Regions from separate parts of the Rossellomorea oryzaecorticis genome, predicted to be linked through region 1. Evidence: riboswitches for the same ligand, from Rfam matches in the RefSeq annotation. Region 1 holds a riboswitch; each other region holds the start of a gene.

What was found. A riboswitch is a leader RNA that binds a small molecule or an ion and turns the genes downstream of it on or off. The one in region 1 is predicted to bind cyclic di-GMP.
Region 2: it holds a riboswitch for cyclic di-GMP, as region 1 does, so the genes downstream of both, ACKA06_RS19680 (EAL domain-containing protein) here and ACKA06_RS13325 (hypothetical protein) in region 1, are expected to answer to the same signal.
Region 3: it holds a riboswitch for cyclic di-GMP, as region 1 does, so the genes downstream of both, ACKA06_RS05425 (hypothetical protein) here and ACKA06_RS13325 (hypothetical protein) in region 1, are expected to answer to the same signal.

The regions. Positions count from the first base shown of each region.
Region 1 covers NZ_JBJOSA010000010.1:127,437-130,557, forward strand. The annotation lists gene ACKA06_RS13320 (efflux RND transporter periplasmic adaptor subunit) at 1-1,044, opposite strand, end outside; gene ACKA06_RS13325 (hypothetical protein) at 1,067-1,732, opposite strand; cyclic di-GMP riboswitch class I at 2,002-2,078, opposite strand; gene ACKA06_RS13330 (hypothetical protein) at 2,274-2,432, shown strand; gene ACKA06_RS13335 (helix-turn-helix domain-containing protein) at 2,524-2,940, opposite strand.
Region 2 covers NZ_JBJOSA010000027.1:27,397-30,517, reverse strand. The annotation lists gene ACKA06_RS19685 (ABC transporter permease subunit) at 1-954, opposite strand, end outside; gene ACKA06_RS19680 (EAL domain-containing protein) at 1,087-1,797, opposite strand; cyclic di-GMP riboswitch class II at 1,880-1,961, opposite strand; gene ACKA06_RS19675 (DNA-3-methyladenine glycosylase) at 2,070-2,672, opposite strand; gene ACKA06_RS19670 (DmpA family aminopeptidase) at 2,751-3,121, opposite strand, start outside.
Region 3 covers NZ_JBJOSA010000003.1:246,596-249,716, reverse strand. The annotation lists gene ACKA06_RS05430 (murein hydrolase activator EnvC family protein) at 1-1,207, shown strand, start outside; cyclic di-GMP riboswitch class I at 1,475-1,561, shown strand; gene ACKA06_RS05425 (hypothetical protein) at 1,694-1,966, shown strand; gene ACKA06_RS05420 (class I SAM-dependent methyltransferase) at 2,176-2,751, shown strand; gene ACKA06_RS05415 (cytochrome c biogenesis CcdA family protein) at 3,035-3,121, shown strand, end outside.

The sequences.
Region 1 (3,121 bases):
CTTGCCGTTCACTTCCAGTCCTGTTTCGACGGTTTTCTTTTTCACGGTACCTTTTTCAGTCAGCACCCAGATATGTTTTTTCTTCCCTGACTTTTCTACTGCCGTTACAGGCACCACCAATGCATTCTTCACTTCATCGGTAATCACCGATACAAATACATGATGTCCAGGCAGGAGTTTATTTTCATTATCCTGCAGCGTAATCTCAATTGGATACATGCTGTCCGTTTCGATGTGCGGATCCCGTTTAGGGAGAGTGGATACATCCGATATGAGCCCCTTCAGGGTTTTCTTTTCAACCTCTGACTGAACCTTCGCGTCCATGTTTTCTTCCACGTCCATGATTTCCTTTTCCGTCAGGTCTGCCGTCACGACCACAGCATCAGAGGCAATCGTGATCAGCGGGTTCTGGACGGAGTGGGAGAGTTCTTTGACTGTACCTTCCCCGCTGCTTTCGACGGTCAGCGTGGTTTCATATGATTCCAGATCGGAAATCTGACGCTCAAGGCTGTCGATTTGGTTTTCCAGGCGATCTATCTCGAGTTCCCGAGAGGCAATTTCCTTCTTTATATCATATTCTGTTTCAAGAGCACTTGCTTCGAGCGGCATCTCTTTTTCTTCATCAAATGAAGAAGGGAGTGAGTTCTCGAGGCGTTCCAGGTCGGATATATTGTCATCGATACTGTCGATTTCATCTTCGAGCTGATCGACCTCAGATTCCAGTACATCTTTTTGGCCTGTGAAGTCGGTCACTTCATATTCGTACAGCGGCGTGCCCGCTTTCACTTCATCGCCTTCTTTGACGAGGAACTTTTTAAAAGAACCGAATTCATCGTTAAAATATAGATAAGTTTCCTCAGCTGAAGTGACAACACCTGATTTAGGAAGCTCTTCCTGTAGATCGGCTTTATCAAGTGCTTCCCATTGTTCGATCCGGACTTCCCGGTCAACTTTGCTCTTTGCCTTTTCGATCAGGTAAGCATTTGTACCGACAAACAGGAGAGACAAAGCTAGACCAGTGTATAATACTTTGCGCTTATTCATAAATGATCCCAGCCTTTAGACGTTAAATTAAAGTAGAAAAATCGATATAGGCTAAAAATGCTGTAATTGCCCAGAAAAAAAGATTGGTCAGTAAGATGACTAACCAGATCAGCCAGTTCTTTTGTGCAGTTAGCTTCTTAAGCCCTTTGTATTGAATGAAGAATATCCAGATTTTAAATAACGAGAAGCTCCCCAAGAAATAAATGACCCATGGATTCTCCGTTATGTATTGGGCAATGACTCCTAGAGAGAAGGGAGACGAGAACCAATCAAGTGAGAGGAATAAAGATAAAGGGATATAGGTCAATCTTTCAAGTAACAGAATGAGAAGTACCAGTCCCTGTACGATGACAAGCTTTCGGTATTCCCCTTCCTCTGAAATTGTCCAAAAAACAAGGGCCGGGACAAATAAGATGATGGCTGCATATAACAAACCCAAAATAATACGTCCGAGAAGAAACATGGATTTTTCTAATTCAAAAGCGGTCGGAGAAAGTGCGGAAATCTCTTTTGAAAGAGGGTCCATCCCTATTCCGAAAGAGGATATAAGGCCAAAAATAATAACAGATAAGAGAAAAAGAATGGATATATTTTGACGGTATCCTCTTAATATTTCCATCTCTTTAAGTTGGTAAAAAAAATAAGACGGTTGTTTTAGTCCTTTAAGAAGTTTTACTTTATTTTGCATAAATATGGGTCCTCCAACAAATTTTGAATGCATCTTTTATTCTATCGAAATTCCTCGAACTTTTCCATAAAATGTAGAATGAAAGTTTATGAAAATAAAAAAGCGTCATCAAGACGCTTTTACATGTGGTAACTAAGGTATGTTGTTCCTGCAACCAGTACGATGGTAAAAACAAATAAGCTTATGTACATCCACATTTTACGAGCTTTCTTTTTTTGCATCATTTCCTCAGGTGTTAAAAAAGACATACTGAAATACTCCCCCTTTGGTTTGGTAGCTGGCTGGCATTAAAAAAGCCCCTGTAGCTTTGCGTCACCATTTTTCAATGATTTTGCCGTTTCAATCCATACCATCATCATATCGGATGCTCATAGGTTCTTTTAATAGGTAAAAGGTAACAAATCAAAAAAATATTCTCAAAATTATATTTGAGCTCGGGTGTATAATTCTGGTAAAATATCAATTAATTGAGGTTTGAAATTTCGACATAGAGTGTATTAAAGTAGTAGAAACATGTTTGAATTCGTAGGAGGTTGTCTTTTTGAATAAGAAAGTCAGCAAGGAGCAGCATGTTCTCTCTGTCATGCAAAAAGCATTCGACAAAGGGCAGCAGGGGAATATGGATGCGAATAAAATGTTAAATTGGCTAAAACAAGAACTGCAAAGTGAATATACATTACAAAACGAAAAAGCACTCTAAACCCTCCCCGGTTAAAGAGTGCTTTTTCACTGTAAAGCAGAGAGGGACGGGCCTTTAGCTTGCTAAAGGCCCGTCCCTCTCTAATTGACGTTTACCAGTCTTTTGCAAAGGTGTACAGGGAGGCGGAGATGTTTATGAACTTTTCTTGTCGTTTCTCCGTCTGATAGGTGATCGATGCCAGTGTTCTTTTTAGTTTAGGATGTTCATCAAGCATTTTTAAGATGGCAGCCGTTTCTTCATCTTCGAATGATTCCCTCAGTATCATCGGATCTGTTGAATAACCTTCACGCTCTTCCCCGTAAAGAATACGATTCATTTCTTCTGTGGGAATCTTGTACACTTCTTTGAATTTTAACAGCGTGTCCAATGAGATTTCCCTTTTTCCGCTCTCATAATTCGAGAGACCTCCTGGACTGATATTCAGTCTTTCGGCAGCTTCTGTCTGTTGCAGACCAAGAACCTCTTCTCTGTAACGTCTTAGTTCTTTATGTAACTCAAGCTTCATCATTTTCACCGACTATCCCTTTTCCTTCAAGATAATCTTTTTATCTGCTCGTTTCGGATTATTCAACATATCGAAAATGTAATTATGTTTTCAATATGAAAATTATGTATCTGTCTGTATATCGTTACGTAAAACTGTAGTGCTATAATATAGTAAAATATTGTCATTTGTTGTTGCATCTTAA
Region 2 (3,121 bases), on a different contig from region 1:
CATATGCTGCCACCATAACTTTCTGAGGGTGGCAGCCCATACCCATATTCTCCATTCCCGAAAGTGATTGCGGTCTTTCTTATATTTAGTAAGGTCTTCCCCGCTTCCATCATTCACCCACAGATATACTCCTTGATATATGACAAAGAATGGGGTGAAAATGAGTAATAGGGAGACTGCAATGACAATCGGCCTGAAATCATCAGTGATGAAGTACGTTATTCCTCTCGTATTAAAAATTGTTTCGATGATGAACAAACTTGAGAGCATGCCCCAGATAATGATTTTTCCATGATAAAAAAAGCTCGGTGACACATTTTTCATTACATGTGAACGGAATATTTTCCATTTTGATAACCCTTTGCTTTGTGCGAATTCAATATGGGGTTTCATAAATTCCTCTTCTGTAATTAAAAGAAGAATCCGAAAAAAAGAGATCATCGGTATGACAGCGAGAGTAATCATCGGGGCAAGATATACCGTCTCTTCCCCGTAAGCGGTAAATAGCATTAACTCAACACCGAATTTTTTGAATATAAAAACAATGAATAATTGGAGAAGAAAAGCAAACATCAGATCCGGAACAGTTTCAAGCAGATTTAGAAGCTTCTTGATCGGTTCAGTCAACCAGCGGGGCAGAAAGACGGTAATCAAATTTAAAATTAGTGCAAGCCCGAGACCTATGGCCAAAGCTCCCCCCAAAATCTTTAAGGAGTATAGGTATGGCGTCCATAGAAATTCCAACAGCTCAACAGGTTGATTCTTGTAATAATAAATCCAATTCTCCGGCTCAATGAAATAAAATATAAACTTGATGAATTCTTCGAAGTAACCTATGAAGTTATACACTCCTCGCTCACTGAATGCTTGAGGAGCTATACTAACAGCCAAAATACCCATCAAACCAAGAAAATAATAAAATATCATTTTCATCGGAAACTTCAAAACCCTCATAATAATCCCCTTTTTCCTTTTTCTTCAGTTTAAAGGAAGCTGTAAATTTTTTCAATTTCATTTCAATTAAAACAATTTCATTTCATATGAAGTTTCCGTTCCCCGACAACTCCTATTCAAGCCTTTTTGTTATTATGCAAGCAGCTTACTCGGCTTCCCGAGAAAATATCCCTGCCCAATGGTAATGCCAAGTTCTTTGGCTGCCAGCATATCTTCTTCCTTTTCAATTCCTTCCAAAATAATGATTGCATCATTTCCGTAAAATTGTTGAAAGAAAGAGATGAATCTCTGTTTCCTTTTACTCCAGGCAAGCTCTTTGGCAAAATACCGATCAAGCTTGATGATATCGGGTTCAAATTCGATGGACTTCTTTATCGAGGCCGTCCCTTGTCCGAAATCATCAATAGCATATAAAACATCGTATCGTTTAAGGCTTTTCAGCGTTCTCAACAATAAAGGGTTCTGCCAAAGTTCGTCCGGAGTCGATTCATTCAATTCCAGGATCAACCGGCCGCGTGCTCCGGGGTATGTTTCCATGAGATGATCGAAGTAAGTGTGGAAGCTTGGATGTAAAAGTGTCGTCACATAGACATTCACGAATAGCTTCCCGCTTCCATTGTGATGACCGAGAAAACCCTCGATTGCCTTTGTGATCGACAAGGTATCCAGCTTATATAAGATGTTCGCCCTCATCGCTGTCTGGAAAAGCGTTTCAGGATTTTCCTTATGGGTATTCCTCATCAGCGCCTCATATCCATAAAGCGACGGGGTATGCCCCATCGTGAATAACGGCTGATAATCATGATAGATATAGTCATTTTGAAAAATCGTAAAAATATTCATAAATCCCCTGTACTTTCTTTGTTAAGAGTTTTTGGACGTTTGAACGGCATAAAAAAAGACCACATGAAAGAACGTAAATTCCTTCGTATGTGGTCGGTTGCGCCACTAGCTCCCCTGAATGCAAGCGCCCATCTATCAGTCAGGTTCACAGCTCCCAATGCGAAATGTATCATTTTATGTAGAATAAGGTCTTATTAAGTAAAATATACCATAAAACTAGTACATTGGGATTATTTTTCTATTATTTATTTGAAAATTTAGAATCTGGTTGTTCATCTGGAGACATAAGGATTTCCCTTCACCCAGAAGCGCCACGGATAATCTTTTGCTTCCCCCGAGTTATCGATTCCAATTCTTTTACCGGCGGCAATCTCAGGCGGGGTATACCCTTCTGATATGATAAGCGGGGGTTCAGTATAGAACCTTCCATAGTCCTCCATCGTGATCCCTAATGCTTTCGTCAATTTGCCCGGGCCGCTCGTCCAGTTTTTCATCGGATGGCCCTTCCTTCTCTCTGTCATTAAGTCGAGTCCCTCCAGCGGTTCGACTGCCCTTATCAGGATGGCATTCGGCACCCCGATTTCTGCAGCGACAACATTCACAAGGCAATGGGTATGCATCAAATATGTATAAACCCGGCCGGCTTCATGAAACATGATTTCCGTCCGTTTTGTCCGGCGGTTGCCGAAGCTGTGGGCGGCCCTGTCTTCCGGACCGAGATACGCTTCTGTTTCCACGATATAACCCGAAGCGATTCCTTCTTCGGTTTCCTTCACGAGCACACATCCTAATAAGCCCTGCGCCAGTTCCAGCGTGGGCTGCTCGTAAAAAGAGAGAGGCAGCGGTGTGTAATTCATCGTTTCACTTCCTTTCATTCTTCAACCTTCATCTTATCCTTCCTCTTTTCCCTGGGAAAAAGTCATTTTAAAGGCAGGATACCATTTCCCTTTTCCTTATTTCCTTAAACCGGCAAGCAGCTCCGGCGGAATGGCTTCCACAAGCCGGCCATTCCTTCCGGTGGTTGTTTCTGCCTTGGCCAGGGCATTCCAAATCGCTTCTTCGACACACTCAACAGCCATTTCGAACAGGGTAGAAATGAGCTCTCCGTCTTCTTTGATGAACGGATAAGTGGTTGTATTGGACTCGTCCGGTTGATGCGGGACCTTATGGGCAGTGGAGAATGCGAGGACAATATCACCGCTCCCGTGCGCAGCATACGATCCGGTCCTGGACAGGCCGAATGAAGCCCGCTTGGCCAGCCGCTTGAGCTGTCTATCATTCATTGGGGCGTCTGTCGCGAGGATGATCATAATCGATCCGTCGG
Region 3 (3,121 bases), on a different contig from region 1:
TAAAATCAACGGTGAAATTAATAAAAAGAAATCAGAAATCAACGCAAACATCAGCAAGCAGCAGGAAATCAAAGCGAAAATCGCTGAGTTCGATGCGAAGATAAGAGATACAGAAAATAAAATCGCTGAAAAAGCGAAAGAGATCGATGAAACAAATGCAGAAATCGATCAGTTAAAAGAAGAAATCAAAGAGCTCGAAGAAAAAATCAAAGAGCGTAACGAACTTTTAAAAGAACGTGCACGTGCGATTCAGGAAAAAGGCGGCTCTGCAAACTATCTTGATGTCCTTCTCGGCGCTGAAAGCTTCGGTGACTTCATCAACCGGGTCACTGCAGTAAACACGATTGTGAGTGCAGATAAAAAAATCATGGACGAGCAAAAGAGAGACCAGGAAGAATTAGAGAAGAAGAAATCACAAGTTGAAACGAAATTAGCAGAATTAGAAAGCGATAAAGCAAGCCTTGAAACATTGAAGCAAGACCTTAACAGCGAAAAAGCCCAAAAAGCTGAATTGTTCAAGCAGCTTGAAAAGCAGCAGGCTTCACTTGAAAAAGAAAAAGTGAACTTGCAAAAAGAATCTAATGAATTAGCTAAAATGGAACAGCAAATCGGAGGAGAAATCCAGGCAGAACAGGCCCGTTTGGCTGAACTTGCCCGTCAGCGAGAACTTGAGAAGAAGAGACAGGCAGAAGCTGCAGCGGCAGCAGCAGCCAAGAAGGCTAAAGCTTCTACAACTTCAAGCAGCAGCGGAGGCTCTTCCGCATCGGCTTCAGCACCAGCCAGCGTTCCTGTAAGTTCCGGAGCATGGACAAGACCAGCATCCGGTGCCATTACTACTGAATTTGGCTGGGATACGTTAAACGGGGAATCCCGCTACCACTACGGTACGGATATTGCAGCTCGCGGAACTGTTCCAGTTGTTGCAGCAGCAGATGGATATGTCATCAAGAGTCATTACAGCTCAAGTTACGGAAACGTTGTGTACATCACGCACTCAATCAACGGACAAACCTTTACTACAGTGTATGCCCATATGTCTTCTGCCCTGGTAAGCTCAGGACAACCTATCGATAAAGGTCAGCAAATCGGTTACATGGGTAATACAGGATATTCTTTCGGACAGCATCTTCACTTCGAACTTCACCAAGGTTCTTGGAATGCGGCGAAATCAAATGCTATAAACCCGCGTAGATATATCAACCTTTAATAGAATAGCAGCTTGATAGAATCCTGCCATAGGTTTATGGCAGGATTTTTTTGGATAAAAACATTCCACAAGAAACCCTTATCCTTATAGGATATTCATAAAAGAATAATTCCTTCCCCTTACAAACCATACGCAATCATGTATAATGAAATTAATGTCGAAAAAAGAAAATTTTCACACAAAAAACACTTTTAAAACTTGGGTAATGCTGGTACTATAGTATTATTGTAAAAACTCAAATACACATCATTTGTACTACGTATCAACCTGCGATAAAGGCAAACTAATTCGAAAGATTAGGACGCAAAGCCACGGATCTAACGTTTCCGAAACTATGACCGCCGGGCTGCCGAAAAGGATTGGAAGATAAATGACGCTGTTTCATCATTTACTGCCTGCCATTCTTTTTGGCGGGCAATTTTTATTTTAATAAAACTACTGTCTCTGAAGCCTATGGAAGTTCAGGTTTGGAAAGGAGAAGTGAAGATGGAACAAGGAAATATTTCCGACATAAGAAGACAGTTGCGCAGCTTTTGCAGGAGAAACCGTTCCACTTTGAAAAAGTTCAGCTCCTATACAGCAGAGGAAATCAGCGACATGGTATTAAGCAGGCTGGGTTATGAAGAGGTAAAGAGGATCGTTGACGACATCAAGGTGATCGACCGCCGCGGAGGCAACACAGGCTTTTACTTAATGATGATCCTGGAAGCACTGAAAGGATCCCAATCGGCCGATTCAAAAGATAGAGCCATTATATGATAAACTCCGGGTGTCCACTTTGACAGCCGGTTTTTTTGATTCCCGAGAGCAATTACTTGATTGCCTGAAAGATACATATCATACTCTAATACATAAAGGGGTATCGTAAGGCGATTTTCCTTTTAAAAGTCTATTTACCAGGAAAAACGAAGACAATAGAGAAATAAGCAGTCTATGGAAACGTATCTTATTAACAGGAGGGACCAATCATGGAAGGACACGGACATTTATTCGAACATCACAAAGCTTCAAAACTGCTCGATCCAAAGCGTCAGGAAATGGTGCCGGTGGAAAAAGTACTTCAGCTTCTTCAATTAAAAAAAGATGACCTCGTCGCAGACCTCGGCTGCGGAAACGGCTATTTGACACTGCCGATCGCGAAGGAAGTCGATACTAAGGTTCATGCCGTCGACCTGCAGCAAGAAATGCTCGAATATCTCCAGCACCGTGCAGGGGAAGCTGGCGTCTCGAACATCGAATACGAAAAATCTTCGCTCGAATACTTAAGCTTCAACAAGAACACCCTGGATAAAATCGTATCTGCCTTTGTTTTACATGAGGTGCCCAATCTCACCAAAGTATTCCAAGACCTTAGCGACATGCTGACGGACGATGGCCTTTGGCTCATCCTGGACTGGGAGGCAGTGGAGTCAGAAATGGGACCGCCGCTGGAAGAGCGGATTCCATCTGATGAACTGGCACAGCAGCTCGAGACAGCCGGGTTCGAAACGGAAGTCGGGCATTTGCACCCTTCAGTTTATTATATTGTGGTGCGTAAGGGGTAAAGATGGAGGGTTGCTGGTGCCAGGCACAAATCACCCAATCTGTGCCTGGCACCAATAATGCAGAATGTGTACCTGGTACAAACCGCTGGAATTGTACCAGGTACAAAAATCGTTCCAGGCTCAATCCCCCGTAATTGAACCTGGCTCAAAACACCGAATCTGAGCCAGGCACCACCCCCACCCAACCCCCCCCCAATCCCCAACCACAAAAAAATCCCTACCCTCTTAACAAACCCTTAACATTCCCCCGCCATACTATTGGTATAAAAGGAGTGAACAATGTATGGTAGAAGTATCAATTTGGTTTGCGCTCGCAGCAGGGGCGCTGTCGTTTTTCTCGCCTTGTGTGTTTCCGCTCTTGCCGGCTTAT